Regions from separate parts of the Mesorhizobium sp. B2-2-4 genome, predicted to be linked through region 1. Evidence: predicted binding sites of a transcription regulator. Region 1 holds the regulator's gene; each other region holds the start of a gene.
What was found. Region 1 encodes PhoB, which activates phosphate uptake and scavenging genes when phosphate is short. Its sites were predicted from a motif close to TGTCATNNANCTGTCAT; they were not measured.

Region 1 (9,873 bases):
GCCGCCGACAGCAGCGAGGGCGACGGCATCCTGCCGCCGGCACAGGCCGACCGCATTGGCGCTGCCAAGCGCAACGTCGTCGCAAGCGGCGATCCGCAGCGCCTCGAGATCGGCGTCCCGATGGAGGACGGCATGCGCTGGTTTCAGGTCTGGATCGACGCCGACCATGGCGAGGCCGGCGACGTGCAAGGTGTCGTCACCACCATGGTCGAGACGACCGAGCAGCGACGCCGCGAACAGACGCTGACGACGCTGTTGCGCGAAGTCACGCACCGCTCGAAGAATTTGCTGGCAATCATCCAGAGCATCGCCACCCAGACGGGACGCTATTCCGACAGCATCGGCGATTTCCTGACCCGCTTTCGCGGCCGGCTCCAGTCGCTGGCCTCCTCCCAGGATTTGGTAACCTCCTCCAACTGGCGCGGTGCTGCCCTTCGCGAACTCGTCGCCGGTCAGGTCGGCCGCTACGGGACGGACGCGTCGCACAGCCTTCGCTTCCGCGGCGCAAATCCTTACCTCAACCCCAACGCCGCGCTGCATATCGGCCTTGCGATGCATGAACTGGCCGTCAACTCGGTCAGCTATGGCGCCCTGTCGCGGCCGGAGGGCTTCGTCGAAGTGACCGCCGTCCTCGACACCGCCGCCGATGGCGGCATTGCCCTGTCGCTGACCTGGGCCGAAACCATAGGAACCGACAGCAACCAAGAGGGCAAAAAGCGCTTCGGCAGCGTCGCACTGGAACGCGTAGTGCCCTCTTCCCTGAACGGAACGGCGCGCCTCGAGATCGCGGATGGTCGCCTCGAATACCATCTCGTTGTTCCGCACGGCAATTTCGAGACGGAGTAGGCGACCGCCATTTTTTAACCGGCTGTTCACCATAGAAGCAGATGCTGTTTTTGCCAGATACCGATGGAACTGCCGAGCCGACGAGCATGCTTTCGAGGGCTTTGCCGCAGCATAGTGGGGAGGAGCGCCTTGACGGTCGCCGATATCAACAGACTCGAGCAGGCCGCTCGCATTTCGATGAGCGAATTCCAGGATCCCGAGACATCCACGGCATCGCCGGTTGCTCATGGCATCCTGCCCATCGTCGCTCCGGCGTTGGCCGCGGCAATTGTCCTGATCGCCCTGTCCCAGCTGGCCTGATCCCGCCCCCACGTTCGCGCGCGCACATCGCTCGGGTTTTTCGGCGGCCGAGGCATCGGAAAGCTGCGCCCAGAAAAAGACTCTCTTCACCAACAATAAATTGGAGCAGCAAAGGTCGTTTTTTCATGCTAAGTGACGGCTGGAGCTTATTAAAGTGAGGACACGAAGTGAGGAGTGACCCTATGCGGAAAATTCTTATTGCCATGGCTGCCGTGGTCGCCGTCAGCGGCTGTACCTCGACCGAGCAGGATGTCGTCGGCGGTGGCTTGATCGGCGCCGGCGTGGGCGGCTTGGTCGGCGGCGGCAAGGGCGCGCTGATCGGCGCGGCCGTCGGTGCCGGCTCCGGCCTGCTGGTCCGCAACCTGCGCAATGGATACTGCCAGTATCGCGATCATCGGGGTCGCATCTACACGGCTCGCTGCAACTAAGGCAATTCGGGCGGGAAAAGCGCGGAGCGGTTTTCCCGCCGGAATTGCGAGCAAGGAGCGGATCGGCGATCTATCGACGCTGAACCGCTCCGAGCAACTTGAATCGCGCGCTGCCGGGCTCATTCGCGAACCCGGCAGCGGCGCGGCAATTTATTGGCCGCCGCGTGAAGCCTGGAGCGATTCCGCCAAGGCCCGATGGCCTTCACGCCGGCAGCGGAATCCTGATTTCCACATTCAATCCGTCATCGCGATAATCGCGGTGGATCGTGCCACGCAGCTCACGCGTGACATTGAGGTCGATCAATTTGGTGCCGAAGCCGGTCGTGGCCGGGGCGTCGACCTTCTTCTGCCCGGTTTCCTGCCAGCTCAGAGCCAAGACCCGGTCACGCCCGCGCCCTTCGACCGACCATTCGATCCTGAGGGCGCCGACCGTATTGCCGGCCTCGCCATATTTCAGCGCATTCGTTGCCAGTTCATGGAAGGTGAGGCCCAGTGCCTGCGTCGTGGTTTCGTCAAGCAGCACCTCCGGCCCGGACAAAAGCTCTTCCGGCAGTTCCTTTCCGAACACCTGGCCAAGCTCGATGCGCAGGAGATCGCCGAGATCCGCCTTCTGCCAGCGCGAGCGCGTCAGCATGTCCTGGGACGCGGCCATTGCCTGCAGCCGGGCCGAGAACGATGCCGAGAACTCATTGACGTCGCTGGCACGTGACGCGGTCTGGCGCGCGATCGCCAGCACTCGCGTGATCGAATTCTTGATGCGATGCTTCATCTCCTGCAGCATCAAATCCTTTTCGAGCAGGCTCTTTTCCGTCGTCTCGTGCAGCAGCGACGCTGCCTCGTAGGCTCGCTCCTGATAGCGCGCGACGAGCGCGATGGCGCCGGCCAGCAGCAGCCCGAACAGGCCGAGCATGACCGGGATGGCCCGCGACGATGGTTGCGAGAAGGCGCTTGTCGGCCTGAACTGCACGGTCCACGGCCGGCCCGCCACGCTGATCTTGCGAGTAACCAGCAGCCTGTCGCCGAAGGCCGAGACGGGCGGCGTCTCCGACCGGAAAAGCAGATGATCGGGATCGACCGCGCCATCGTAGATTTCGGTGTTGACCGGCAGCAGCGGCGCGCGGCTGAGCGCGATCTGGAACAGCTCCCTGGCCCGGAAGGCCGCGTAGAGAAAGCCTACCGTCGAGGATCGCGATGCGTTTATGGCATCAGGTGCGGTCTCGACGTTGAGCCGCACGAAGACGAGAAAGCCGGTGAAGGTCTGTGCTGCACCCGTGTCCTGGCCGAGTTGCACCAGCCCGCTCGCGTGCTGCTGGTCATCTGCCATTGCCTTCTCGATTGCCGCGCGCCGCACGGGCTCGGTGAACATGTCATAGCCGATGCTGGCCTTGTTGGACGGATCGAGCGGCTCGAACAGCACAACGGGCGTCCGCCATGGCTGGGTGGTGTCCGGATAGATCGCACGCCTGGTGCCCTGGTCATGCAGCATGTCGCGCTCGACCGTCGCCTCGTCGCCTGCTTTCACCAGCCGGAGAAAGCCGATGCCGCGCAGGCCGGCGAAATTGGTATCGACATTGAGGGCATTGAAGAACGCTTTGAACTCGCTCTGCGAGATGTCGCCATTGCGGGCGTCGAACAAGGCTTGCGACGAGCGCAGCAGCGACAGCTGCAGGTCGATCCGGCTCTCGATACGGTTGAGCGCATCGTCCGCGGTCGCGTCGAACTTGATGCGAGCCGCCTCTTGCGTCGCGAAATAGGCGAACCCCGCCATTGTCATGCTGATCAGCGCAACGGCAACGAAAGCGACGATTGGAAAAAGCTTCTTCAACGGATAATGCGGCCTATCAGCATGTGAGCCCTTTATGGGCAAGTCGCCCGGTCAACACAATGGCAAGGCCAAGCCATCCCGCCGGCTGGCATATCACCTGATCGGCAGATCGGTAACGGGCTCAGGCCAGCAGGCTTCAGGCAGCGATCTTCAACGCGCCTGGTCCGGGAATGGCGCCAGGCGGACATTTGCCCAGGATGATCATGCCCAGCACCTCGTCCTGGGTCACATCGGTGGTGCGGGCAGTGCCGACGACCTGGCCGTTTTTCATGACGCACACCCGGTCGGCCAGTTCGAATACGTCGTGAATGTCATGGCTGATCAGGAAGATGCCGATGCCGTCGGACTTGAGCTGCCTGACCAGTTCCCCGACCTGGGCCGTTTCCTGCGGTCCAAGTGCTGCCGTCGGCTCGTCCATGATCAGGATGCGGGCGTTGAACAGGATCGCGCGTGCGATCGCCACCGACTGCCGCTGTCCGCCCGACAGCTTGATCACCGGCTCCTTGAAGCGCTGGAAGCGGGGATTGAGCCTGCCCATCACCTTGCGCGCCTCGGCCTCCATGGCGACATCATCGAGCGTGCCCCAGGCGGTCCTCAGCTCGCGGCCGAGGAACAGGTTGGCGGCGGCGTCGACATTGTCGGCGAGCGCCAGGGTCTGGTAGATCGTCTCGATGCCGTATTTCTTGGCATCGCGCGGGTTGGAGATCGAAGCCTCTTCGCCGTTGACGAAGATTTGGCCCGCGTCACGCTTGTAGGCGCCCGACAGGATCTTGATCAGTGTCGACTTGCCGGCGCCGTTATGGCCGAGCAGGGCCACGACCTCGCCGGGGAAAAGATCGATCGAAGCATCGTCGACGGCGCGAATGCCGCCGAACGCGATTGAGATGTTGCGCATGTCGACCAGCGGGTTGCCGGCGGGAGCGATCCTGTCAGCCATGATTGTCCTCCTCCCTCAAACGCGTTTGCGATAGACGGTGTCGAGCCACACCGCGATGACCAGCACGGCGCCGACGACGATGCTCTGCAGAGGCGAGTCGACGCCGAGCAGCACCATGCCGGATTGCAGCGACTGCATCAGAAGCGCGCCCAGCATGGCGCCGATGATCGTTCCCGAACCGCCGGCGAGCGACGTGCCACCGATGACGGCCGCCGCGATCACCAGCAATTCATCGAGCGTTCCGAGCACGTTGGTGGCCGAGTTCTGCCGGGCCGACGAGATCGCGGCGGCGATCGTGGCCAGCACGCCCATGATCATGAACACTTTCATCGTGATCCAGCGTGTATTGATGCCGGCGAGGTTGGCTGCTTCCGGATTGCCGCCAATGGCAAAGACATAGCGACCAAAACGGGTGCGTTTGGTGATGAAGGTCATGACCAGCCCGACGGCGATGGCCATCAGCACCGGTATGGCGATGCCGTGGGCGATGAACAGGCCGCCCTCGGGCACGGTTATGTTGTTGGCGGCTGCATATCTGTTCACGATGCCGACTGGCCACGGATAGGAATTGGCCAGCCAAACCGCGCCCATGATGACGGCGCAGGTCAGCACGCCGATCAGCGTCTCGGCCCAGATCGGACGCAGCGGGAAACGGAAGCGCTTGCGCTGTACCCGCCCGTTGAACAGCGCAAGCACCACCGCAAGGCAGGCGGCGATACCGACCACCCAGCTCCAGGTCGCGCCGATCGATCCGGCCGGGCCGCCGCCCATCAGCTGGAACGTCGCGTTGAGCGGCGCCACCGTCTGGCCGCTGGTAACCCACCATGCCGCACCGCGCCAGACCAGAAGCCCGCCCAGCGTCACGATAAAGGCCGGCACTTCGAGATAGGCGATGACAAAGCCCTGGAAGGCGCCGATCAACAGACCGAGCACCAGGCCGATGACCAGCGCCAGCACCCAGATCCATGGGTTGCCAAGCTCAAGCCCGACGAAGCGCACTAGGAAATGCACTTGGGCGAAGCCCATGACCATGCCGATCAACCCTTCGGCGGAACCGACGGACAGATCGATATTGCGCATGACGATGACCAGCACCATGCCGCAGGCCATGATGGCGACGGCCGAGGTCTGCACCGACAGGTTCCACAGATTGCGCGGCGTGAGAAAGGTACGGCTGTCGAAATCGAGCGGATTGACGCCGAGACGCAGGCTGGACAAGACATGCAACCCGATCCAGATCAGCAGCAGCGCGCCGATCATGCCGAGCATGCGCGTGTCGATCTCGGTCGCCTTAAGGAACCGGGCGACGGCGCCGAGTTCCGACGCACGCGCGGTGTCGGCCTGCGGGTTGGACGTCGTATCGGTCATGATTTTCTCCCACCGGCCTGCCCGTCCGATGCGGGATGCCGGAAGCCAGCCTAGAAGTTACCCGCCCGGGGCGGAAAAACAAATTTTCTTGAAAAAACGCCGCGGCTTGGCAGCCGCGGCGTTCATCGCATGAAATGGAAGATCAGTTGCAGGCCGCGACGCTGCCCGCCGCGACGCCGGCACAGACCTCGTCTTTCTTGATCCAGCCGGCGTCGATGACGACGTTGAGATTGTCCTTGGTGATCGCAACCGGGGTCAGGAACAGCGATTTGACGGTGTTCCCACCGGGCGTTGTGAAGTCCTTGACGCCGGCGATATCGGTCATCTTCTTGCCGTCGGCCAGCTGCGAGGCGATCTCGGCGGCATTCTTGCCGAGTTCACGCGCGTCCTTCCACACCGACACGGTCTGCGTGCCGAGCGCGATGCGGTTCAGCGCCGCGTGGTCGCCGTCCTGGCCCGAGACCGGAACGGTACCGGCCAGGCCTTGAGCCGTCAGCGCCGCGACGACGCCGCCGGCAGTGCCGTCATTGGCCGCGACGACCGCGTCGACCTTGTTGTCGTTGGCGGTCAGGAACTGCTCCATGTTCTTCTGCGCATTGGCCGGCAGCCAGCCATCCGTATAGGCTTCGCCGACATTCTTGATCTTGCCGCTGTCGATGGCGTCCTTGAGCACTTCCATGGAGCCCGAGAACAGGAAATCGGCATTCGGATCGGCACCCGAGCCCTTGATGAAGACGTAGTTGCCTTCCGGCTTCACCTTGAACACTTCGCGGGCCTGCATGCGGCCGACTTCCTTGTTGTCGAAGGTCAGATAGAAGACGTCCTTGTTCTCGATCAGGCGGTCATAGCCGACGACCGGAATGCCTTCGTCGAGCGCCTTCTGCACCGCCGGGCCGATGGCGGAGGCGTCCTGCGCCAGGATGATCAGCGAATTGGCGCCCTGGGAGATCAGGCTCTCGACGTCGGTGAGCTGCTTGCCGGGATTGGACTGGGCGTCGGCGGAAATATACTTGTCGCCGGCGGCTTCGATCGCCTTCTTCATGGCGGCCTCGTCGGTCTTCCAGCGCTCTTCCTGGAAGTTCGACCAGGAAACGCCGATGACCTTGTCCTTCGCCTGCGCGACCGACGCGAGCGTCAGCGACATGGCGACACCCGCCAGGATGGCGGCTGTGAATCTCTTCATCTTAATCCTCCCTGCGCCGCGTATGGCGCGACCAAACAGGCCCGTAGGCCGGCACAAAGGCTCTATTTTTTCGAGCCTCGAAAAAACACTGGTCCATCGTCGGAACGCTGTCAACGTCGATTCTGATGTATTTTGATGTCCTCGTGAATTTTTTTCGAGCTCCGGAATAAATAATGACAGCCAAGGCCGGTTCTGCCAGTATTTGACGGTCGTCGGGATCCTGGGGAGAGAACGCGGCGACGGGGAGGATGCGAGAAACATGTCGGTCGGAATCCGCCACGACGATTTGCGCCGACGCAACCGGGCGATGGTGATCGCGGCCGTGCGCCGTGCCGGGCAGCCCTCGCGCACCGAGATTGCCGCGACCACCGGGCTCAGCCATTCCACCATATCGGCGATCTCCTCCGACCTGATTGGCGAAGGCATCCTGGCGCAGAGCAAGCCGAGCGAGGCCGGTGCGCTGAAACGCGGCCGGCCGCAGGTCGGCCTCAGCCTCAACCCTGAAGCCGCGGCGGTGATGACCGTGGTGCTGTCGCTGAATTTTCTCTCCGTCGCCGTCATCGACTATGCCGGCCAGGTGATATCTGAAGAGCAGCGCCGGCTGGACACGCTCACCCTGTCGCGCGAGGCGCTGATCGGCGAATGCGTGGCCATCGTCAGGCGGCGGTTCGAGGATCCCGACCTCGACGTCGGCAGCATCGCCCGTATCGCGCTGGCGATCCAGGGCATCACCGACACGGATGCGCGCACCATGCTGTGGTCGCCGATCACGCCGCAGACCGACATCGCCTTCGCCGACATACTGGAGGCCGAGTTCGGCATTCCCGCCACCATGGAGAACGATTGCAACATGATGGCGGTGGCGCTGCGCTGGCGCGATCCCCAGCGCTACCGCGACGACTTCATCGCCATCCTTTTGTCGCACGGCATCGGCATGGGCTTGGTGCTGAAGGGTGAACTGTTCACCGGCACCCATTCATCCGGAGGCGAGTTCGGCCACATGATCCATCGCCCCGGCGGGGCGCTCTGCCGCTGCGGGCGGCGCGGCTGCGTCGAGGCCTATGCCGGCAACTATGCCATCTGGCGCAACGCGAGGCAGCTTGGCGAGGACACCGAGCCCGTCGACGTCAGCGACGCCGACATGCGCACCCTGGCGGCCTCGGCGCGCGAAAAGGACGGGCCGGAGCGCGAAGCCTACCGCAAGGCCGGCGAGGCGCTGGGTTACGGCCTTGGCAGCCTGTTCGCGCTGATCGATCCGGCGCCGGTCGCCATGGTCGGCGTCAGCGCCGCCGCCTTCGACCTGATCGAGCCGGCTCTGCGCGAGGCCATTGCCCAGACCGCCGGCGGCCAGCACTCGAAATCGATTTCCTTCGACACCGAGCCGAACGAACTGCCACTGATCCGCGAGGGCTGCGCCATGCGCGCGCTGACCTTCGTCGACCAGGAGATTTTCGCGCCGGGGGCACAGGCGAAATCAGGCGTGGGCGAGAACGTTGCGTGACATATCCCTAGTCTTCGCGAATCGCATACCCCGCGCCCCGAATGGTGCGGATCACGTCAGGCATGCGGCCATTGTTGACCGCCTTGCGCAGCCGGCCGACATGCACGTCCACGGTGCGCTCGTCGATATAGATCGTTTCGCCCCAGACATTGTCGAGCAGTTGGCTGCGCGAGAACACGCGGCCGGGATGTCGCATCATGAATTCGAGCAGGCGGAACTCGGTCGGCCCGAGCCGGATCTCGCTTTTCTTGCGGTAGACCCGGTGCGATTCACGGTCGAGCACGATGTCGCCGACCTTGAGCACGCTGGACAGAACTTCGGGCTTGGCGCGGCGCAGCAGCGCCTTGACGCGTGCCATGAATTCCGGCGTTGAGAACGGCTTGACCAGATAGTCGTCGGCGCCGGTGGAGAGACCGCGCACCCGGTCGCTTTCCTCGCCGCGCGCCGTCAGCATGATGATCGGCAGCCGCTCGGTCTCGGGCCGCATGCGGAGACGGCGGCAGAGCTCGATGCCGGACACCGCCGGCACCATCCAGTCGAGCACAAGAAGGTCAGGGACATTCTCCTGCAAGCGGATCTCGGCTTCGTCGCCGCGCGTCACCACCTCTACCTGATAACCCTCCGATTCCAGATTGTAACGGAGCAGCACACCCAGCGGCTCCTCGTCCTCCACCACCATGATGCGTGGCGCGATCATCGACTGGTCACCCCTGCCGTCAAGCCGCTGGCGCCGACATCGCCGTCTCGTCCTGCTTCGGGCGATTGGCGGGCAATTGCGTGCCGGTCAGCACATAATAGGCATTTTCGGCAATGTTGGTCACGTGATCGCCGATGCGCTCGAGATTCTTGGCGCAGAACAAAAGATGCGTGCAGGCGGTGATGTTGCGCGGATCCTCCATCATGTAGGTCAGCAGCTCGCGGAAGACCGACGTGTATTTGACGTCGATGCGTTCATCGTCGGCGCGCAGCTTGGCAAGTGCCGCGGCATCGCGCGCCGCATACTCCTCGATCACGCCTTGGACCTGGATCAGCACAAGCTGCGCCATGGCGTCGATGGAGTGCGACAGGTCGCGCGGCGTGGCGGCAAGGCCGACGGTGCCGACGCGCTTGGCGATGTTCTTGGCGAGATCGCCGATGCGTTCGAGATCGCCCGCCATGCGGATCGAGCCGACGACATGGCGCAGATCGTCCGCCATGGGCTGCCGCTTGGCGATCAGGGTGATGGCGCGGTCGTCGAGTTCGCGCTGGCGCGCATCCATGATCGCGTCGTCGGAGACGACGCGCTGGGCGAGCGCGTTGTCGGAATTCAGGAGCGCCTTGGTCGCGCCGCCGACCATCGATGAGGCGAGATCGCCCATGTCGCGGATCAGCCTGCTGATCTGTCCGAGATCTTCGTCAAAGGCTGCGACTGTGTGTTCGGCCATGATCTTGGTCCTCGTATGCCTGGGATCAGCCGAAGCGGCCGGTGATATAGTCCTGCGTGCG
Region 2 (9,873 bases), 840 kb from region 1:
CGGCTTCCGCTCGCTATCGGCGACGATGGCGCTGGCCATGGCGCTGACCGTTGGCGTCGGCGAGAAGCGGCGCAACCCCGGCAAGGGGCGCAAGGCCTGAGGGGAAGGCAAAAGGCGATTTTAGATCGGGGAATGCTCATTCCATATTGACTATGGATTGGAATTATTATTTCATATTTTTCGGCGCCACGCTGCCGCTCGCGCGTGTACCCCAACATAACAGGCCCGACGGGAGGTTCCAATGAGCGAAGCCGTGGACGCGAAATACGCTGCGCTCGACGTCATCACCATCGGCCGGGCTTCCGTCGACCTCTATGGCCAGCAGATCGGCTCGCGGCTGGAGGACATCACCTCCTTCGCCAAGTCGGTCGGCGGCTGCCCCGCCAATATCTCGGTCGGCACGGCGCGGCTCGGCCTGCGTTCGGCGCTGCTGACGCGGGTCGGCGACGAGCAGATGGGCCGCTTCATCCGTGAACAATTGAAGCGCGAAGGCGTCAACACCGACGGGCTGAAGACCGACAAGGAGCGATTGACCGCGCTGGTGCTGCTTTCGGTCGAGAGCGAAGGCGTTTCGCCGATGATCTTCTACCGCTCCGACTGCGCCGACATGGCGCTGGCCGAGGAGGACATCGACGAGGCGTTTATTTCCTCGGCTCGCGCGGTCGTCGTCACCGGCACGCATTTTTCCCGGCCCAACAGCGATGCCGCCCAGCGCAAGGCGATCCGCATCATGAAGGCCAAGGGCGGCAAGGTCGTGTTCGACATAGACTACCGGCCGAACCTCTGGGGCCTGGCCGGCCACGCCGAGGGTTTTGAGCGCTACGTCAAGTCCGACCGCGTCTCGGCGCAGTTGAAGACGGTGCTGCCCGATTGCGACCTCGTCGTGGGCACCGAGGAAGAGATCATGATCGCCTCGGGCGCCGACGACTGCCTGAGCGCCCTGAAGACGATCCGTTCGCTGTCCCCGGCCACCATCGTCTTGAAGCGCGGCGCCATGGGTTGCATCGTCTATGACGGGCCTATCAGCGACGATCTCGAGGACGGCGTGGTCGGCAAGGGTTTTCCGATCGAGATCTACAACGTGCTTGGCGCCGGCGACGCCTTCATGTCGGGCTTCCTGCGCGGCTGGCTGGGCGGCGAAAGCCTTGCCACGGCGGCGACCTGGGCCAATGCCTGCGGCGCCTTCGCCGTGTCGCGGCTGTTGTGCGCGCCGGAATATCCGACCTTCGAGGAATTGCAGTTCTTCCTCGAGCACGGCAGCAGGCATCTGGCCTTGCGCAAGGACGAGGCGATCAACCACATCCATTGGGCAACGACGCGCCGGCACGACATTCCCTCGCTGATGGCGTTCGCCTGCGATCACCGGGTGCAGCTCGAGGACGTCGCGGCCAAGACCGGCGCCGATGCCTCGCGCATCGAGGATTTCAAGGTGCTGACGGTGAAGGCGGCGGCCAAGGTCGCCGCCGGACGCGACGGCTACGGCATGCTGCTTGACGAGCGACATGGCCGCGAGGCGATGTTCGAATTCGCCAGGCATTCCTTTGCCTGGCTCGGGCGGCCGGTAGAGTTGCCGGGCTCGCGGCCGCTGCGTTTCGAATTCTCGCAGGATATCGGCTCGCAGCTCACCGAATGGCCGGTCGAACACTGCATCAAATGCCTGTGCTTCTATCATCCCGACGATCCGCCGGGCTTGAAGGAGGAACAGCAGCAGAAATTGCGCGCCCTGTTCGAGGCCGCGCGGAAAGTGGGGAGGGAGCTTCTCATCGAGATCATCGCCGGCAAGCACGGCAAGCTCGACGACAAGACCATCCCGCGCGCGCTTGAGGAACTCTATGCACTCGGCATCAAGCCGGATTGGTGGAAGCTCGAACCGCAGGCATCCGCAGGCGCGTGGACGAAGATCGAGGCCGTGATCCTGAAGAACGACCCCTGGTGCCGCGGAGTCGTGCTGCTCGGCCTGGAGGCGCCGCAGGACGAGTTGGAGGCCGCCTTCGCAGCGACGGCCAAGGCGCCTATCGTCAAGGGTTTCGCGGTCGGCCGCACCATCTTCATCAATGCCGCCGAACAATGGCTTTCCGGGAAGATGTCGGACGACGAAGCGATTGCCGACATGGCATCGCGCTTCGAGCAACTGACCGAGGCATGGCTTGCCGCGCGCGGCCGTAAAGCAGCATAAGAAGGCACGGGCACAGGGACTGCGGAGGAAACCAATGAGCAAGACAATCCGCCTGACGATGGCGCAGGCGCTGACCCGTTTCCTGAGCAAACAGATGACCGAGATCGACGGCGCAAAGGTACCGATCTTCGGCGGCGTCTGGGCCATCTTCGGCCACGGCAATGTTGCCGGCATCGGCGAGGCGCTCTACCAGGTGCGCGACAAACTGCCGACCTTCCGCGCCCACAATGAACAGGCGATGGCGCATGCGGCGATCGCCTATGGCAAGGCCAATTTCCGCCGCCGCTTCATGGCCGCCACCTCATCGATCGGGCCCGGCGCGCTCAACATGGTGACGGCGGCGGCACTTGCGCATGTAAACAGGTTGCCTGTCCTGTTTCTGCCGGGTGACGTCTTCGCCAACCGCGTTCCCGATCCGGTGCTTCAGCAGGCCGAGGATTTTTCGGACGGCACGGCGACGGTCAATGACTGTTTTCGTCCGGTGTCGCGCTATTTCGACCGCATCACGCGGCCGGAGCAGATCATCCCGGCGCTCAACCGCGCCATGGCCGTGCTGACCGACCCGGCCGAATGCGGGCCGGTGACCTTGTCGCTCTGCCAGGACGTGCAGGCCGAGGCCTATGACTATCCCGAGAGCTTCTTTGCCGAACGGGTCTGGCGCCAGCGCCGGCCGCGCCCGGACCGGGCTGAATTGGCGGCTGCGGTTGCAGCGCTGAAGAGCGCAAGCAAGCCGCTGGTGATCGCCGGCGGCGGCGTGCTCTATTCTCGGGCCTCGGACGAACTGGCGAAATTCGTTGAAGGCGCCGGCATTCCGGTCTGCGAAACGCAGGGCGGCAAATCCTCGCTGCCGGACGATCATCCGCTCAACATGGCGGCGATCGGCGTCACCGGCACGTCGGCCGCCAACCGGCTGGCGGAAGAGGCCGATGTCGTGCTCGCCATCGGCACGCGCCTGCAGGATTTCACCACCGGCTCCTGGGCGCTGTTCAAGAATTCGGGCAAGACCATCATCGGCTTGAATGTGCAGCCTTTCGATGCCGGCAAGCATCGGGCATCGCCGCTGGTCGCCGACGCGGCCGAAGGCTTGGCCGAACTCGGTGCCGCGCTGAAGGGTTGGAAGGCGCCATCCGCCTGGACCGACAATGCGGCAGCCGGCAAGAAGGAATGGCAGGCCGAAGCCGCCAAGGTGACGGCGTCGACCAATGCCGCCTACCCTTCCGACGCGCAGGTGATCGGCGCCGTGCAACGCGCCATGGGCTCCGGCGTGACGCTGCTCAACGCCGCCGGCGGGCTGCCGGGCGAATTGCACAAGCTTTGGCAGGCCGGCGCGCCCGGCTCCTACCACGCAGAATACGGCTTCTCGACCATGGGCTATGAGATTGCGGGCGGGCTCGGCACCAAGATGGCCAAGCCTGACGAAGAGGTCGTCGTCATGATCGGCGACGGCTCTTACCTGATGCTCAATTCCGAGATCGCCACCTCGGTGATGCTCGGCCTGAAGCTAACCATCGTGCTGCTCGACAACAGGGGTTTTGGCTGCATCAACCGGCTGCAGATGGCGACCGGCGGCGCCAACTTCAACAATCTCCTGAAGGACGCGCGCCACGAGGTGCTGCCCGACGTCGACTTTGCCGCGCACGCCGCGAGCATGGGGGCGATCGCCGAGAAGGTCTCGTCGATCGCAGGGCTGGAGACGGCGCTGGCTCAGGCGAAAGGCAACGACCGCACCACGGTACTGGTCATCGACACCGATCCGCTGGTCTCCACCGATGCCGGCGGCCACTGGTGGGACGTGGCGGTGCCGGAAGTCTCCGAGCGCAGCCAAGTGAACGCGGCGCGCAAGGTCTATGACGAGAAGCGGCGGATGCAGAGCGTCGGCGATTGATCTCGGCGCTGCCCACCCCCTACCTCTCCTTGTGGGGAGGTCGGACCGAAGGTCCGGGTGGGGTCTGGCGCCGCACCCCCACCCCGCTGCTTCGCAGCGACCCTCCCCACAAGGGGGAGGGTGAACAAGAACCGGAGTGACGACTTGAAAGCCAAACTGGGCATGTCCCCCATCGCGTGGTGGAACGACGATCTTGCGGAACTCAGCGACGACGTGTCGTTGGAGGAGTGCCTACGCCAGTCGCGTTCGGCCGGCTTCACCGGCATGGAGATGGGACGGCGCTTTCCCAAGGACCCCAAGGTGATGCTGCCGATCCTGAAGGCGGCTGACGTCACACTGTGCGGCGGCTGGTTCTCGGGCACGCTGGTCGACGAGGAGATGAGCAAGAACAAGGATCGCATCCAGCCGATGATCGACCTGTTCAAGGCGGTCAACGCGCCTTGCATCGTCTATGGCGAGGTTGGCCGTTCGATCCAGGGCGACCGCTCGAAGCCGCTCGCCACCAAGCCGAAACTCTCGAGCGACGAGATGAAGGCCTATGCCAGGCGCCTGACCGAATTCGGCGAATGGTGCGCCGAGCAAGGCATGCCGCTTTCCTATCATCACCATATGGCGGCGGTGGTCGAGACCGAGGCGGAGCTCGACGCCTTCATGCGCCATTCCGGAGCGGGCATTCCGCTGCTGCTTGACGCTGGACATCTGGCCTTTGCCGGCGGCGATGTGCTGCGCGCCATCGACAATCACCACAAGCGCATCAGCCATGTGCATGTGAAGGATGTACGCATGGGCGTGATCGAGAAGCTCGACCGCACGAGGCAGTCCTTCCTCGATGCGGTGGCTCTCGGCGCCTTCACCGTGCCGGGCGACGGCTCGCTGGATTTCGGCGCCATCGTGCAGCGTTTCGCCGACCACGGCTATGAAGGCTGGTTCGTGGTCGAGGCCGAACAGGACCCGAAGAAGAACCCGCCGCTCAAGATGGCGCAGGTGGGCCACAAGGAGTTGATGCGGGTGATGACGGCGGCCGGCTACACGGTCGAGACCCAGGGCTTCCCCGATGTCTGATCGGGTTCTCGCCAGGCCGGGCTTGCTGTAGGTTGCCGCGATGAAAGATTCCGAGCACCCCTTCTTCCGGCCCCTATGGCGGCGTGTCGCCGTCGTCGCGGTCTGCGTCATCTGGTCGATCATCGAATTCGCGAGCGGCACGCCGTTCTGGGGCGTGATCGCGCTGGGCTTCGCCGGCTATGGCGTCTGGCAGTTTTTTTATCTCTACAAGCCGGCCGACGAGAACAAGGCGCCCGCCGAAGTCGAACCGAAGGAGTAACCGGATGTCGAAGCTGCTGGTCAAAGCCGACAAGGGCCATGGCCGTGTCGCGCATGTCACGCCGCAAAGCGCCGGATGGACCTATGTCGGGTTCGACCTGCACCGGCTGGAACCGGGCGAAACGGCTTCGGGAACAACGGACGATCGCGAAGTCTGCCTGGTGTTCGTCACCGGCAAGGGCACGGTCACGGCCGGCGGCAAGGATCTCGGCCTGCTTGGCCAGCGCATGTCGCCCTTCGAAGGCAAACCATGGTCGGTCTATGTGCCGCAGGGATCGGACTGGTCGGTGACGGCTGATAGCGGACTGGAACTGGCGGTCTGCTCGGCGCCGGGATTGAGCGGCGGCCTGCCGGTTCGCGTCATCGGGCCTGACGACCTCGGCCAGGAGGTGCGCGGCAAGGGCACCAATACGCGCTACGTCACCAACATCCTGCCCGAGGGCAAGCCGGCCGATTCGCTGCTGGTGGTCGAGGTCATCACGCCCGGCGGCCATACGTCGAGCTATCCGCCGCACAAGCACGACCAGGACAATCTGCCTAACGAATCCTATCTCGAGGAAACCTATTATCACCGCCTCAACCCGCCGCAGGGCTTTGCTTTCCAGCGGGTCTATACCGACGCCGACAAGGACGGCTCCCGCGCGCTGGACGAGGCGATGGCGATCGAGGACGGCGACGTCGTGCTGGTGCCCAAGGGCTATCACCCCTGCGCGGCTTGCCATGGCTACGATCTCTACTATCTCAACGTCATGGCCGGCCCGAAGCGGACGTGGAAATTCCACAATGCGCCCGAGCACGAATGGCTGATGAAGGCCTGACCGTTGCGCGTTCACGGCTGAACCTGTTGGTCCAGATCAGAAAAATCGTCGGCTAAGGACCGGCGGAGTCGATTTGCCTTCGAAAACCCTTCAAAGCTTCGTCAATCCGTCATGGAAATCACCTATGGCAACGGTCTGACGAGGATTTTCGATGCGCTACGCCATCTACTTCACCCCCCAACAGGACGAAAAATTGGCGCGGATCGCCGCCAACTGGCTGGGCCGTGACCCGTTCGGCGCCGCGACGCGACCGGTGGAGGCGGTGGGCGATTTGTCGGCGGCGGAAGTCGCCTTCCACACCGCATCGGCACGGCGCTATGGTTTTCACGCAACGCTGAAAGCCCCTTTCCGGTTAGCGGCCAACGAAACCGAAGCCTCGTTGCGCGCAGCGCTCGACGCCTTTGCCGAGGCGACGCCGGTTGTGATGATCCCGCGTCTCGTCGTCAGCCAGATCGACGGTTTCTTCGCACTGGTGCCGGAGGCGCCATTGCCTCCGCTCAATCGCTTCGCCGATGATGTGGTGCGCGATTTCGACCGCTTTCGCGCGCCGTTGACGGAGGCCGAGATCGAGCGGCGCAGCCCGGACTCGCTGAAGCCGGGCGAATTCCGCAATCTCTGCCAATGGGGCTACCCTTACGTCTTCGAGAGCTTCCGCTTTCACATGACGCTGTCCGGCAGGGCCGGGCCACAGGATAGCCCTCGTCTTTGCCTGGCAATCGAGGGCCTGTTCGCCGAGGTGCTGCGCCAGCCGGTTCCGGTGGACGCGCTGACGTTGTTCATCGAGCCCGAACCTGGCGCCCCGTTCATGGTGCTTTCCCAACACGCGCTCGGGCGCCGTCCGGCCAGAAAAACCGCCTGAAGCAACAAGCCGTAAAGGCCAGAAAAAACCAAGGACTGCCTGAAATGACCGCCGAGACCATTCTGAGCAACGCCCGCATCGTTCTTGCCGACGAGATCATCGAGGGCTCGCTCGTGATGCGTGACGGTCTGATCGCCGACATATCCGCCGGCGCCGTGCGAGCCGGCGAGGACATGGCTGGCGACTTCATCATTCCGGGGCTGGTCGAGCTTCACACCGATCATCTCGAAGGCCATTATGCGCCGCGGCCGAAGGTGCGGTGGAACCCGATCGCCGCCGTCCTCGCCCATGACGCGCAAGTGGCGACCGCCGGCATTACCACCGTGCTCGACGCCTTGCGTGTCGGCATGGACGAGGATGCCGATCTCAACGCCGCCGATATCCGCAAGCTCGCCGACGCGATCGAGGACAGCGTGCGGATGGATCGATTGCGGGCCGACCATTTCATCCATCTGCGCTGCGAGGTCTCGGCGCCGGATTGCCTCAGGGCCTTCGCCAATTTCGAGACCGACGAACGGGTGAAGCTCGCCTCGCTGATGGACCATGCGCCAGGCCAGCGCCAGTTCGTCAACCTCGAAACCTACGCCTACTACTACCAACGCAAGCTGAAGCTGACCGATCACGATTTCCAGAAATTCTGCGAGAAGCGGATGGGCGAATCGGCCCGGAATTCGGCCCCGAACCGCGTCTTCATCGCCGCCGCCTGCCACGAGCGCGGCATCGTGCTTGCGAGCCATGATGATGCGACGACGGGCCATGTCGACGAAGCCATCGAGCAAGGCGTGCGCGTTGCCGAATTCCCGACCACCGAGGAGGCCGCCAGAGCTTCGAAGGATGCCGGGCTCGGCGTGCTGATGGGCGCGCCCAATGTCATGCGCGGCGCCTCCCATTCGGGCAATGTCTCGGCGCGCACGCTGGCCAGCGACGGCCTGCTCGACATATTGTCGTCCGACTACATCCCCTTCAGCCTGATCCAGTCCGCCTTCTTTCTCGGCGACGTCGTCGATAGCATTTCCCTGCCGCAGGCGGTGGCAATGGTGTCCAAGAACCCGGCCGAGGCCGTCGGTCTTTCCGATCGCGGCGTCATCGAAGAGGGCCGCCGGGCCGACCTGGTGCGCGTGCGCCTCGACGACCACGTTCCGGTGGTGCGCACGGTCTGGCGGCAGGGGCGGCGGGTCGCGTGATGGCTTCGGCATTGATCGAGCGTGAACTGTCGGCCGAGGCGTTTCCGATACGCGACGGCGTCTTCGTTGCCGTGGTGGGCCCGAGCGGCGCCGGCAAGGATACGATCATCGGCCATGCCAAGGCGCTCTTCGCCGACGAGACGCGGCTGGAATTCGTGCGCCGCGTCATCACCAGACCGAGCGACACGGCAAGCGAGGATCACGACACGCTGGCCGATGCCGCCTTCATCGAGGCCGAAGCCGACGGCGCCTTCGCCGTTTCCTGGGAAGCGCACGGCCTGCGCTACGGCCTGCCGGCCGAGGTCGATTGGGCAGTGGCCAACGGCCATGTCGCTGTCGCCAATGTATCGCGTGCGATCATCCCTAGCTTGCGGAAGCGCTATGCCAACCTGGCCGTCGTCGAGATCACCGCTTCGCCCGATGTGCTGGCCGGGCGGCTGGCGATGCGTGGCCGCGAGTCGCGCGGGGAGGTTCTGGCACGCCTGGCGCGAAGCGCCCCTGTGACGCTCTCCGGACCCGGCGTCACCTCAATCGACAATAGCGGTTCGCGCGAAGCGGCAGGCGAGCGCTTTGCCGAGGTGCTGCGCAAGGCGATGGCATTCTCCGACATGTCGGGGCTGATCGACTAAAGGTGTTGATGGTCAGGTGGCGCCCGCCTGACCTGAATATCGAATGCGCCTTCGTTTTATGCCGCGTGCCGGTCGTGATCGGCACGACGCGTGCCGGCCGACGGCGTTGCCGAAGGTTGTGTCGGCGCGTCCAGAACCGCGACGTGATGGCGGTACACCATTTCCCAGCCTTTCCAGCCGGTAAACAGCAGGATGCAGACAACGATCAATGAAAGCAGCACTCCCCATGGGCGAACTGCCGCTTCGGCGCCTTGGCTGTAGCGAAGATAGAAATTGATCAGCGCCAGAACGACGGCGGTCAAATTGCCGACCATGTGGTACCAGGCGTCCGTCAGGGCGCGGATGCGCGGCTCGCTCAGGAAATCGATAAAGCCGGCAATCGCCGCCAGGAGAGCCATGACGATGGCTGCCCCAATCAGCCACATCGACGCGCGTGCCCAAAAGGCGTCGGCAGTGCCCCAGAACATCAAATCGGTGAGAAACGCGCCGACAAGGAACGCGACAGGAAAGGGAATGAGCATCGGATGGATGGGATGACCTCCCACCTTGGCGGTGCTTAGCGGATTCGCGGCCATGACAATGCCTCCGAATAGAAAAGCTTTGAACAACGCCCAGATAAGGGTTTCGTTCCAATCCGGATGGAAGCTCGCAAGACCGCTTTTCGCGATGCCGCCCCCCTTTTGCACTCAAGTCACTTGGGGCCGCACAGATACGGCCGACAACAGATCGAGCGGAATTGCGGGGCGGGCGAGATAGAGCGGCGTTATCTTTCGACGGCCACGGCGGACGGCGGCTTTTTGCCCCTGACTATTCCGCCGCTGCCCCGGCGATGCTCTTGCGGCTGGCGTCGACCATGCGCCGCCGCGCGCGGAACACGCCCCACTGCTGGTCGATCAGCACGCCGATGAGGATGACGCCGCCCATCACCGCGAAGTTGAGCGAGGACGGGATGCCGAGCAGATTGACGAGGTTCTGCAGCTCCTGCAGCAGCACGGTGCCGAG
Region 3 (9,873 bases), on a different contig from region 1:
GTCGACTGCAGCCACGCCTGCGCCTTGACCAGCTCGATCTGCAATGCCTCGAGCGTCTCGTCATATTCGTCGCTTTTCATCTTCTTGTCGTAGGGATAGCCGCCCGCGGTCAGCTTGCACTCCTCGATCCAGTCCGGCAGTGCTGGATTCTCGATGTCGAACTCCCGCTCCTTGCCGTTGATCCTGAGCTTCAGCGGCCCCGGGGTCGGCGCGGCGGTGTTTTCCTTGGCTTTTTTCATCGAGACGAACCTTTCCAGCTTACGGACTCGTGCTATTGAGCCATTGCAGTGCCGCGCGCCGCTTCAGACGCAAGGGGCGCTGCACTTTTGGATTTTGCGCATGATCCTTTCCGAAAATCGATTCTGATTTTTCGGCGTCATGCGCCAGGCCGGTCCAGCGAAATTGCCGGACCGGGAGCGGGGCGCAGGCGCGAATGGCGGACCAGGGCGCAGACGAGAAGGGTATGGCGCAAGCGCTTGCCGCGCGGCTGTGGAACAGCCGATGGTTGCTGGTCGCCGGTCTTGTCGCGGTCATGGCGGTTTATGCCTTTGCGGGCATTTCCGCCTATGTGCTGCTGCCGGCGCTGGCTTTGCTGCTGGTGGCGGCGATGATACCGGCTGGAGCCACGCGCCAGCCCGGCGAAAGCGGCGCGGCGATCGAGGCCATCGGCCTGCAACGCCTGTCCGGCGAATATCTGGCGGCGGCCGTCGCCGACCCCTTGATCATCTTCGACCATGCCGCGGCGATCGTTCATGCCAACGCCGCCGCCTTCGCCGCGTTTGGCGGCATCGCGCCTGGCGTATCGTTGTCGCTGAAATTCCGTGCGCCCGAAATGCAGGCTCTTCTGGACGGCGTGCTGTCGGGCGAGGTCGCGTCGGATGTCATCGACTACACCGAGAGGCTGCCGGTCGAGCGGACTTACCGGGTCAGCGCCTCCTCGGTCGGTCACGGCACCGATCTCTACGTGATGGTGTTCAAGGACCAGAGCGAAGCGCGCCGCATCGACCGCATGCGCGCAGATTTCATCGCCAATGCCAGCCACGAATTGCGCACGCCGCTCGCCTCGATATCGGGTTTCATCGAAACGCTGCGCGGACCGGCCCGCAATGACCCGGCGGCGCGCGAGCAGTTCCTGCAGATCATGCAGAACCAGACCGGCCGCATGGCACGCCTGATCGATGACCTTTTGTCGCTGTCGCGGCTGGAGATGAAGCCCTATCTGCGGCCGGGGACCGAGGTCGATCTGCGCCAGACCGTCGACAGCGTCATCGATTCGCTGGCCCCGCTGGCGCGGGAAAACGGCGTCGTCATCGAGCGGGATTTCGCCGACGGCCCTCTCGACGTGCCGGGCGACCGCGACGAACTGTTCCAGGTCTTCGAGAACCTTCTGGAAAACGCCTGCAAATATGGGCAGTCGGGCGGCCGCGTGGTGGTGTCGATCGAGCGCGGCGACGCCGAGGGCGAAGCGGGCATCGACGTGACGATCAGGGATTTTGGCCCCGGCATTCCCGAGGAGCACATTCCGCGCATCACGGAGCGCTTCTATCGCGTCGACGTCGAGAGCAGTCGAACCCAGAAGGGTACAGGCCTTGGCCTGTCGATCGTCAAGCATATCCTGACGCGCCACAACGCCAGGCTCTCGATCAAGTCCGAAGTCGGCAAGGGCGCCGCCTTCTCGGTTCATTTGCCGGCGGCCTGAGCCGCCCTAGTTTCCAAGCTGCCATTTCTTTTTTCTGTCATCCGGTTAGCGTATCAGCGGGGATTCGAGGAAACGACTCAAAATCAGATCATCCGTGGGAAGGCATCCGGTCATGCAGTCCGTGCACATAGTCAGCGCCTATGACGAGGAGCTGAAAGATCTGTCGAAGCGCATCGCCGCCATGGGCGGACATGCCGAACGCATGGTCGAACAGGCGATCTCCGCCCTGGTCAATGCCGATCCCGGCCTTGCCCAGAAGGTGATCCGCGACGACGCCGTCCTCGACGAAGGCCAGCGCGAAATCGACGACAGGGCAATCATCATCATCGCCCGGCGCCAGCCGATGGCGACGGACTTGCGCGAGATCGTCGGCGCGATCCGCATCTCGGCCGATCTCGAGCGGGTCGGCGATCTCGGCAAGAATGTCGCCAAGCGTGTGGTGGCGGTTGCCGACGGGCGCCAGCCGACCAGCCTGTTCCGCGGCCTCGAAGCCCTGGCCGACCTGGCGTTGACCCAACTCAAGGAAGTGCTCGACGTCTACGCCTCGCGCTCGGTCGAAAGGATCGGCTTCGTACGTGACCGCGACGACCAGATCGACGCCATGTACACGTCGCTGTTTCGCGAATTGCTGACCTACATGATGGAAGATCCGCGCAACATCACGCCTTGCACGCATCTGCTGTTCTGCGCCAAGAACATCGAACGCATCGGTGACCATGCCACCAACATTGCCGAGACGATCTACTATATCGTCACCGGCGACCAGATGCCGAGCGAGCGGCCGAAGGGCGACAAGACGGACAAGATCGGCCTTTCCGCAACGCAGCCGGTCAAGTGAACGCACTTTTTCTCGAACGCTTGGTCGTATTGCGCTAGACTATCCCTGAGGCAAGCCTGCTGGTTCCCAGCAAAGGCAGTGCTTCGGGAGGCTGCGATGGAATATGTCCGGGATTTCAAGCCCGCGCCGCCGACATCGGCCGTCATCGCCTCCAGCGTCTACACAGCCGGGCGCCGCATCGCCGACATCCCGATCGAGGAAGCCGGCACATGGGCAAGGAAAGCGGGGCACGTGGTGTGGATCGGGCTGCTTGAACCCGACCGCGAGCTTCTGCTGCGCGTGCAGGCGCAATTTCATCTGCATGAGCTCGCAATCGAGGATGCCGAGCATCCGCACCAGCGGCCGAAGATCGAGCAGTATGGCGATGCGCTGTTCATCGTCGCCCGCACCGCGCAGCTGATCGAGGGCCGCGTCACCTTCGGCGAGACGCATCTGTTCGTGGGCAGCGGCTACATCGTCAGCGTCAGGCACGGCCCTTCGACATCCTATGCTGTGGTGCGCCAGCACTGGGAAAGCTGCCCGCATTCACTGGCCAAGGGCGAGGATTTCGTCCTCTATGCCATTCTCGATTTCATCGTCGACAACTACATGCCGGTGCTCGAGCAGATCGAGGATGAGGTCGAGGCGATCGAGGACCGGGTCCTGCTGAAGCCGATGACCGGCCCCGATATCGAACGCCTTTATATGCTGCGCCGCGATCTGTTGCGGCTGCGCAATGCCGCACTGCCGCTAGTGGAGGTCTGCCGGCGGCTGACCAGCGCCGACCTGCCGCAGATCCATTCAGCCATGCACCCGCTGTTTCGCGACGTGACCGACCATATCCGCACCGTCCAGGAAAAGATCGACAGCTTGCGCGAAGTGCTGGCCTTTGCCTTCGAGGCGAGCCTGCTGGTGGGCCAGAGCCAGGAAACGGCGATCTCCAAAAAGCTCGCCTCATGGGCGGCAATCCTGGCTGTGCCGACAGCCTTCGCGGGAATATACGGCATGAATTTCAGCGACATGCCGGAACTGAAAATGGAATACGGCTACCCGATGGTGCTGCTGGCGATTGCGCTGATCTGCTGCTTTCTCTACTGGCGGTTTCGCAAGAATGGATGGCTGTGAGAGTAGGGCAGTAGGGCAGTAGGGCAGTAGGGCAGTAGGGCAGTAGGTTTAGAGAACGCTCGGGAGCGCAAATTCAAAACAGACTGCCCTACTGCCTTAGTCCTTATCTATTCCGCCGCCGCTCCGCTGCCGGCTGGAACGCCACGCGGGCATGGTATTTACAATAGGGGCCGGTTTCGGCGGCTTCGTTGCCGCAGAAATTGAAGTCCTCCGACAGCGGATCGCCGTTCGGCCATTTGCAGGTGCGCTCGGTGAGCTCGGTGAGCTGGAGATGCCGCGAGATCGGCACCACCACATTTTCGACCGGCCGGATATAATGGCGGGCCACCGGCTCGGCATCGAACTGCGCCTGCAACGCCGTTGCTCCGATCGACGTCGTGACGTGGCGGGTCGCACTCGCGGGGCGCGACACCGATTTCTGCGCGCCCGACCCTTGCGCCGTCTTCTTCTGGCGTGCCGGCGCTGCCGTGGCGCGCCCGCGGCCCGACAATTTCAGCCGGTGCACCTTGCCGATGACGGCATTGCGGCTGACCCCTCCAAGCTGGGCAGCAATCTGGCTTGCGCTCAGACCCTCCGACCACAGTTTTCTCAAGAGTTCGACCCGCTCGTCAGTCCAATTCATGACCGCGCTCCTGCTAAGCGTACGGCAATCGGAATCCATTCCCGGCCCAGCACCACTGCTGGGGCAGACACCACATATATCTGGTGATTAGGTCCGCCGCACGAAATCTAGTTATTTCCCGACTACAACTACCTTATGCGCTGACTCGGTGACAAGAGTCCGAAGTGCAACACGAATCGGTTTTTTCGGTTTTCCCCAACTTGCCAGCTCACTTATGAGCCGGCGTCCCGTCGGGAGGCTTGCCGCGCGCCACTACGCGACGTTTTCGTTGACTTCATGGCTGAAAAACCCGATAAGCCGCAAAGGCCGCCGCTTTGGCGGCTTTTTTGATTTTCCGGTTCCGGAGACGCATATAATGAGCGGTTCGGCGCTTTTCGAGACCTTTGCTCGCGCACCCCTGGCCTTCGACCATGGGGAAGGCACCTGGCTGGTTACCGACAAGGGCGAGCGATATCTCGATTTTGCCGGCGGCATAGCCGTCAATTCGCTGGGCCACGGCCATCCGCATCTGGTTGCGGCGCTCACCGAGCAGGCTGCCAAACTCTGGCACGTCTCCAATCTCTACGAGATCCCGGGGCAGAGCCGGCTCGGCGAGCGGCTGGCTGACGCGACCTTCGCCGACAAGGTGTTCTTCACCAATTCTGGCGCCGAGGCGCTGGAATGCGCGATCAAGACGGCGCGGCGCTACCATTTCGTCAAGGGGCATCCCGAGCGCTTCCGCGTCATCACTTTCGAAGGCGCCTTCCATGGCCGCACGCTGGCGACCATCGCGGCCGGCGGCCAGTACAAATATCTCGAAGGTTTCGGCCCCAAGGTCGAGGGGTTCGACCAGGTCGGCTTCGACGATATCGACGCCGCCGAAAAGGCGATCACGCCGGAGACCGCGGCGATCCTGATCGAACCGGTGCAGGGCGAGGGCGGTATCCGCCCGGTGCCGACACAATCGCTGAAGCGGCTGCGGCAGCTCTGCGACCAGCACGGCCTGCTGTTGATCTACGATGAGGTCCAGTGCGGCATCGGCCGCACCGGCAAGCTGTTCGCGCATGAATGGTCGGGGGTCGCTCCAGACATCATGGCCATCGCCAAAGGCATTGGCGGTGGCTTCCCGATGGGCGCCTGCCTTGCCACCGACGAGGCGGCTGTCGGCATGACCGCGGGCGTCCACGGCACTACGTTCGGCGGCAACCCGCTGGCCATGGCGGTCGGCAATGCCGTGCTCGACGTGGTGCTGGAGGAGGGCTTCCTGGCGGATGTGCAGCGCAAGGCGCTGTTGTTGAAGCAAGGGCTGGCAGGGGTGGCCGACGAATTCCCCGAGGTCATCGAGGACATCAGGGGCACGGGGCTGATGCTGGGCCTCAAATGCGCCATGCCCAACGGCAAGGTGAACATGGCGCTGCGCGACCAGCATCTGCTCGCGGTTCCGGCCGGCGACAACGTCATTCGCCTGCTGCCGCCGCTCACCGTCACGGACAGCGAGATCCATGAAGCGCTGGAGCGCATTCGCGCCGGCGCCAAGGCCCTGTCCGAGGCCATCGCCGCTGAAGCCGCGAAGTAAATTCGAAAGCTCCTGATGTCACTTCGTCATTTCACCGACCTCTCCGCCGTTTCCGAAGGCGACCTGCGCTCCATGCTGACCGACGCAGTGGAGCGCAAGGCGCGCCTCAAGGCGGGCGAGCGCTCGAAACCGCTCGAAGGCAAGGTGCTGGCGATGATCTTCGACAAGCCGTCGACGCGCACGCGCGTCTCCTTCGATGTCGGCATGCGTCAGCTTGGCGGCGAGACCATCATGCTGACCGGCACCGAGATGCAGCTCGGCCGCTCCGAGACCATCGCCGACACCGCCAAGGTTCTGTCGCGCTATGTCGATGCCATCATGATCCGCACCACGTCGCATGAGCGGCTGCTGGAGCTGACCGAGAATGCGACCATCCCGGTGATCAACGGGCTCACCGACGATACCCATCCTTGCCAGCTGATGGCCGACATCATGACCTTCGAGGAGCATCGCGGTCCGGTCGCCGGCAAGACCATCGCCTGGACCGGCGACGGCAACAACGTGCTGCATTCGCTGCTGGAAGCCTCGGCGCGGTTCCGCTTCAACCTCAACGTCGCCGTGCCCGAAGGCAGCGAGCCGGCGCAGAAGCATGTCGACTGGTCAAAGGCGCATGGCGGCAAGCTCTCCTTTACCCGCTCGCCAGAGGAAGCCGTCGACCAGGCCGACTGCATCGTCACCGACTGCTGGGTGTCGACGGGCCAGGAGCACCGCGCCCGCGGCCACAACGTGTTTTCGCCCTACCAGGTCAACGCCAAGCTGATGGCCAAGGCAAAGCCCGACGCGCTGTTCATGCATTGCCTGCCGGCGCATCGCGGCGAGGAAGTGACGGACGAGGTCATCGACGGTCCGCATTCGGTGGTCTTCGACGAGGCCGAGAACCGGCTCCACGCCCAGAAGGCCGTGCTGGCCTGGTGTCTTGGGGCCTGAAGTGGACTTGAAGTGTCTTGGCGCTTGACGTGCCGGGGAACTTGATCTCCGGAGGCGCGATGCCTATCTGCGCGGCATCACGCAAATCAAGCGCGTTTAGACGCATGCTCCCCAAAGGGCGGCATGGCCGCGCCCTGGAGCTTTGTCATGCTGGAAACCCATCAAGTGGCTGAACATCACCCCAAACTCGGCGAATTCGGTTACGCCGGCGATGATCACGTCGTGCCTTTCGAGGTCGGCCCGCTCGATGTGCGCGGCCGCACCGTGCAGCTCGGGCCGATGCTCGATGCGATCCTTGGCCGCCATGATTATCCCGAGCCGGTCGCCCGGTTGCTGGCGGAAGCCTGTGTGCTGACGGTGCTGCTAGGCACCTCGCTCAAGTTCGAGGGCAAGTTCATCCTGCAGACCCGCACCGACGGCCCTGTCGACATGCTGGTCGCGGATTTTTCCACGCCCTCGGCGCTGCGCGCCTATGCGCGCTTCGATGCCGACCGGCTGGAGGCGCTGATTGCGGCCGGCGAGACCTCGCAGCAAACGCTGCTCGGCAATGGTGTGCTGGCGCTGACCATCGACCAAGGTGCTCACACGCAGCGCTACCAGGGCATCGTCCAACTCGACGGCGAGACCCTGGAAGAGGCCGCGCGCACCTATTTCCGCCAGTCGGAGCAGATCCCGACCGATCTCCGGCTTTCGGTCGCCAAGCTTTTGACGCCCGGCCCCGGCGGCGCGCGCGAGCAGTGGCGGGCGGGCGGCATCCTGGCGCAATTCCTGCCGCAGGCCTCCGAGCGCATGCGCGTTCCTGACCTGCCCGGTGGGGATGGCGATCCGCGCGAGGAGATCCACGATCCCACAGACAATTCCTGGCAGGAATTGCTGGCGCTGCTCGGCACCATCGAGCCGACCGAACTGATCGATCCGACCATCGGCGCAGAGCGGCTGCTCTATCGTCTGTTCCACGAGCATGGCGTGCGCGTCTTCGGCGGCGTTCCCGTCGCCGATCAGTGCTCATGCTCCCGCGACAAGATCCGCGGCATCCTCGAGGGCTTCTCCGCGCAGGAGATCAAGGACAGCACCGAGGACGGTGGGATCCACGTCGCCTGCGAGTTCTGCTCGACGCAATATGACTTCGACCCGGCGGAATTTACGACGCAGTAGGGTTCCACCTTCTCCCCGTTCTACGGGGAGAAGGTGCCCGAAGGGCGGATGAGGGGCGGCGCTGCCCCTCATTCCTGCCGGACATTTCTCGCCGTATAGTGACGGGGAGAACGACGCTGTCGCCGATTTCGCCTCGTCTAATTCACCGTCCGCCTTGTCCCCGGCAGGTCGAGTGAGAAGGCGGGGATGGCGATGTCGAATGTCTCGCCCCGCTCGTTGCGCATGGTGTAGTGACCGACCATGATCCCCGACGGGGTCGAGAGCGGACAGCCCGACGTGTATTGATAGCTGTCGCCGGGATTGAGTTCGGGCTGATCGCCGACCACGCCGGCACCTCGCACTTCCTCGACCCGGCCGGCGCCGTCGGTTATGTGCCAATAGCGCGACAACAGCTGCACGAATTCGTCGGACTGGTTGTCGATCGTTATCTGGTAGCCCCAGACATAGCGGTTTTCCGAAGGATCCGAGCGGTCCTCGAGATAGAACGGCCTGACCTGCACTTCGATGTTGCGCGTGACGGCGCGGTACATGAGCGGCTCCAAAACAAATCCGGTGTGGAACATTCGGCGCTCTTTGCGGTTCGATCAACCGTGCGCGTCCGAGTTGCTGTCCCTGAAGGGCAGGTGCCGACAAACAATGTCATTTGAGTGACACATGACAATGATGGTGTGCACCAGCAATGCCGGGCGACTCGGGCGCTCTGTCGAACTGTCGAAAACGGCCGCCAAGCGGGCCGGGTTTTCTGGAGTGACCGGATATCGATGGAACTCGCTCTCATAACCGGCTCGCTTTCGATCGCTCTCATCGCCTCAAATCTCGCCAGCATCCTGCTCGCCTGCTCGCGCCTGAAACGGCGCGCCGCCATCGCGCCGCCGGCCGGCAAGCCGCTGCCTGTCTCGATCGTCATCCCGGCGCGCGGCGTCGAGCCGTTTACCCATGAGACGCTTGAGCGCGCTTTCTCGCTCGACTGGCCGCGCTACGAACTGATCTTCTGTGTCGCCCATGCCGACGACCCCGCGGTCAAGCCGATCCGCGCCGCGATTGCCCGCTTTCCAGCCGTGCCGGCCCGCCTGCTCACCGGCGACGACCGCGTCAGCGCCAACCCGAAACTGAACAACTGCGTCAAGGGCTGGGAGGCAGCGCGCCACGACTGGGTCATTCTCGCCGATTCCAACGTGCTGATGCCGAAAGACTACGTCCAGCACCTGATGGCGGCATGGCGGCGGGACACCGGCCTGGTTTGCTCGACGCCGATCGGTTCGCGGCCCGACGGCTTCTGGGCAGAAGTCGAATGCGCTTTCCTCAACACGCTGCAGGCGCGCTGGCAATATGCCGGCGAGGCGCTTGGCCTCGGCTTTGCCCAGGGCAAGAGCATGTTGTGGAACAAGCAGATGCTCGACGCCAATGGCGGCATCCGTGCGCTCGCCGCCGAGATCGCGGAGGATGCCGCGTCGACCAAACTGGTCAACAGGCTCGGCCTGCGCGTCAATCTCGTCGCTTCGCCCTTCGAGCAGCCGCTCGGGCAGCGCATGCCGGGCGAGATCTGGTCGCGCCAGGCCCGCTGGGCGCGCCTGCGCCGCGTCACCTTTCCGCTGTTCTTCGCACCCGAGATCCTGACCGGCGTGGCGGCTCCGCTCGTGCTGGCATTGATCGCCGCGGCCAGCGCCGGCGTCAGCCTGCCCATGACAGCGCTTTGCGTGCTGGCGCTCGCCTACCTGCCGGAATGCATGCTCGCCTCGGCAAAGGGCTGGTATCTGTCGCCGCGCATCGTCACCGCGATGATCGCACGCGACCTGATTTTGCCCGCGATCTGGATGCGCGGTTGGCTGGGCGGGGCCGTCGACTGGCGCGGCAACGCCATGACCATCGGCACCCAGGCGGCCGAGCTCGAAGAGACGCCCTCCCGCGCTTGATGTCGGCAGTTCAGCTTGATGTCGAGGAAGGTTATCGTATATACAAAAATTGTTGAACTA

Region 2: a site for PhoB is predicted at 6,296-6,312, ahead of FJ959_RS04740 (DUF1045 domain-containing protein). Genes of this name have one in related genera too.
Region 3: a site for PhoB is predicted at 8,538-8,554, ahead of FJ959_RS08575 (ceramide glucosyltransferase). Genes of this name have one in related genera too.

What each region holds. Positions count from the first base shown of each region.
Region 1 covers NZ_VFWB01000001.1:78,625-88,497, forward strand. Annotated here, with positions in the region: gene FJ959_RS00390 (PAS domain-containing sensor histidine kinase) at 1-846, shown strand, start outside; gene FJ959_RS31505 (hypothetical protein) at 976-1,146, shown strand; gene FJ959_RS00395 (YMGG-like glycine zipper-containing protein) at 1,329-1,574, shown strand; gene FJ959_RS00400 (CHASE domain-containing protein) at 1,777-3,399, opposite strand; gene FJ959_RS00405 (ATP-binding cassette domain-containing protein) at 3,536-4,336, opposite strand; gene FJ959_RS00410 (sugar ABC transporter permease) at 4,352-5,704, opposite strand; gene xylF (D-xylose ABC transporter substrate-binding protein) at 5,847-6,887, opposite strand; gene FJ959_RS00420 (ROK family protein) at 7,147-8,388, shown strand; gene phoB (phosphate regulon transcriptional regulator PhoB) at 8,396-9,085, opposite strand; gene phoU (phosphate signaling complex protein PhoU) at 9,105-9,812, opposite strand; gene pstB (phosphate ABC transporter ATP-binding protein PstB) at 9,838-9,873, opposite strand, start outside.
Region 2 covers NZ_VFWB01000001.1:914,332-924,204, reverse strand. Annotated here, with positions in the region: gene FJ959_RS04770 (MurR/RpiR family transcriptional regulator) at 1-100, shown strand, start outside; gene iolC (5-dehydro-2-deoxygluconokinase) at 242-2,176, shown strand; gene iolD (3D-(3,5/4)-trihydroxycyclohexane-1,2-dione acylhydrolase (decyclizing)) at 2,211-4,061, shown strand; gene iolE (myo-inosose-2 dehydratase) at 4,206-5,123, shown strand; gene FJ959_RS04750 (DUF3329 domain-containing protein) at 5,164-5,382, shown strand; gene iolB (5-deoxy-glucuronate isomerase) at 5,387-6,199, shown strand; gene FJ959_RS04740 (DUF1045 domain-containing protein) at 6,351-7,058, shown strand; gene FJ959_RS04735 (alpha-D-ribose 1-methylphosphonate 5-triphosphate diphosphatase) at 7,103-8,242, shown strand; gene phnN (phosphonate metabolism protein/1,5-bisphosphokinase (PRPP-forming) PhnN) at 8,239-8,871, shown strand; gene FJ959_RS04725 (DUF2231 domain-containing protein) at 8,928-9,446, opposite strand; gene FJ959_RS04720 (ABC transporter permease) at 9,679-9,873, opposite strand, start outside.
Region 3 covers NZ_VFWB01000003.1:82,470-92,342, reverse strand. Annotated here, with positions in the region: gene ppk2 (polyphosphate kinase 2) at 1-239, opposite strand, end outside; gene FJ959_RS08615 (ATP-binding protein) at 434-1,699, shown strand; gene phoU (phosphate signaling complex protein PhoU) at 1,812-2,537, shown strand; gene FJ959_RS08605 (magnesium and cobalt transport protein CorA) at 2,634-3,641, shown strand; gene FJ959_RS08600 (GcrA family cell cycle regulator) at 3,745-4,263, opposite strand; gene FJ959_RS08595 (aspartate aminotransferase family protein) at 4,619-5,818, shown strand; gene argF (ornithine carbamoyltransferase) at 5,834-6,745, shown strand; gene FJ959_RS08585 (Hsp33 family molecular chaperone) at 6,869-7,900, shown strand; gene apaG (Co2+/Mg2+ efflux protein ApaG) at 8,038-8,430, opposite strand; gene FJ959_RS08575 (ceramide glucosyltransferase) at 8,662-9,813, shown strand.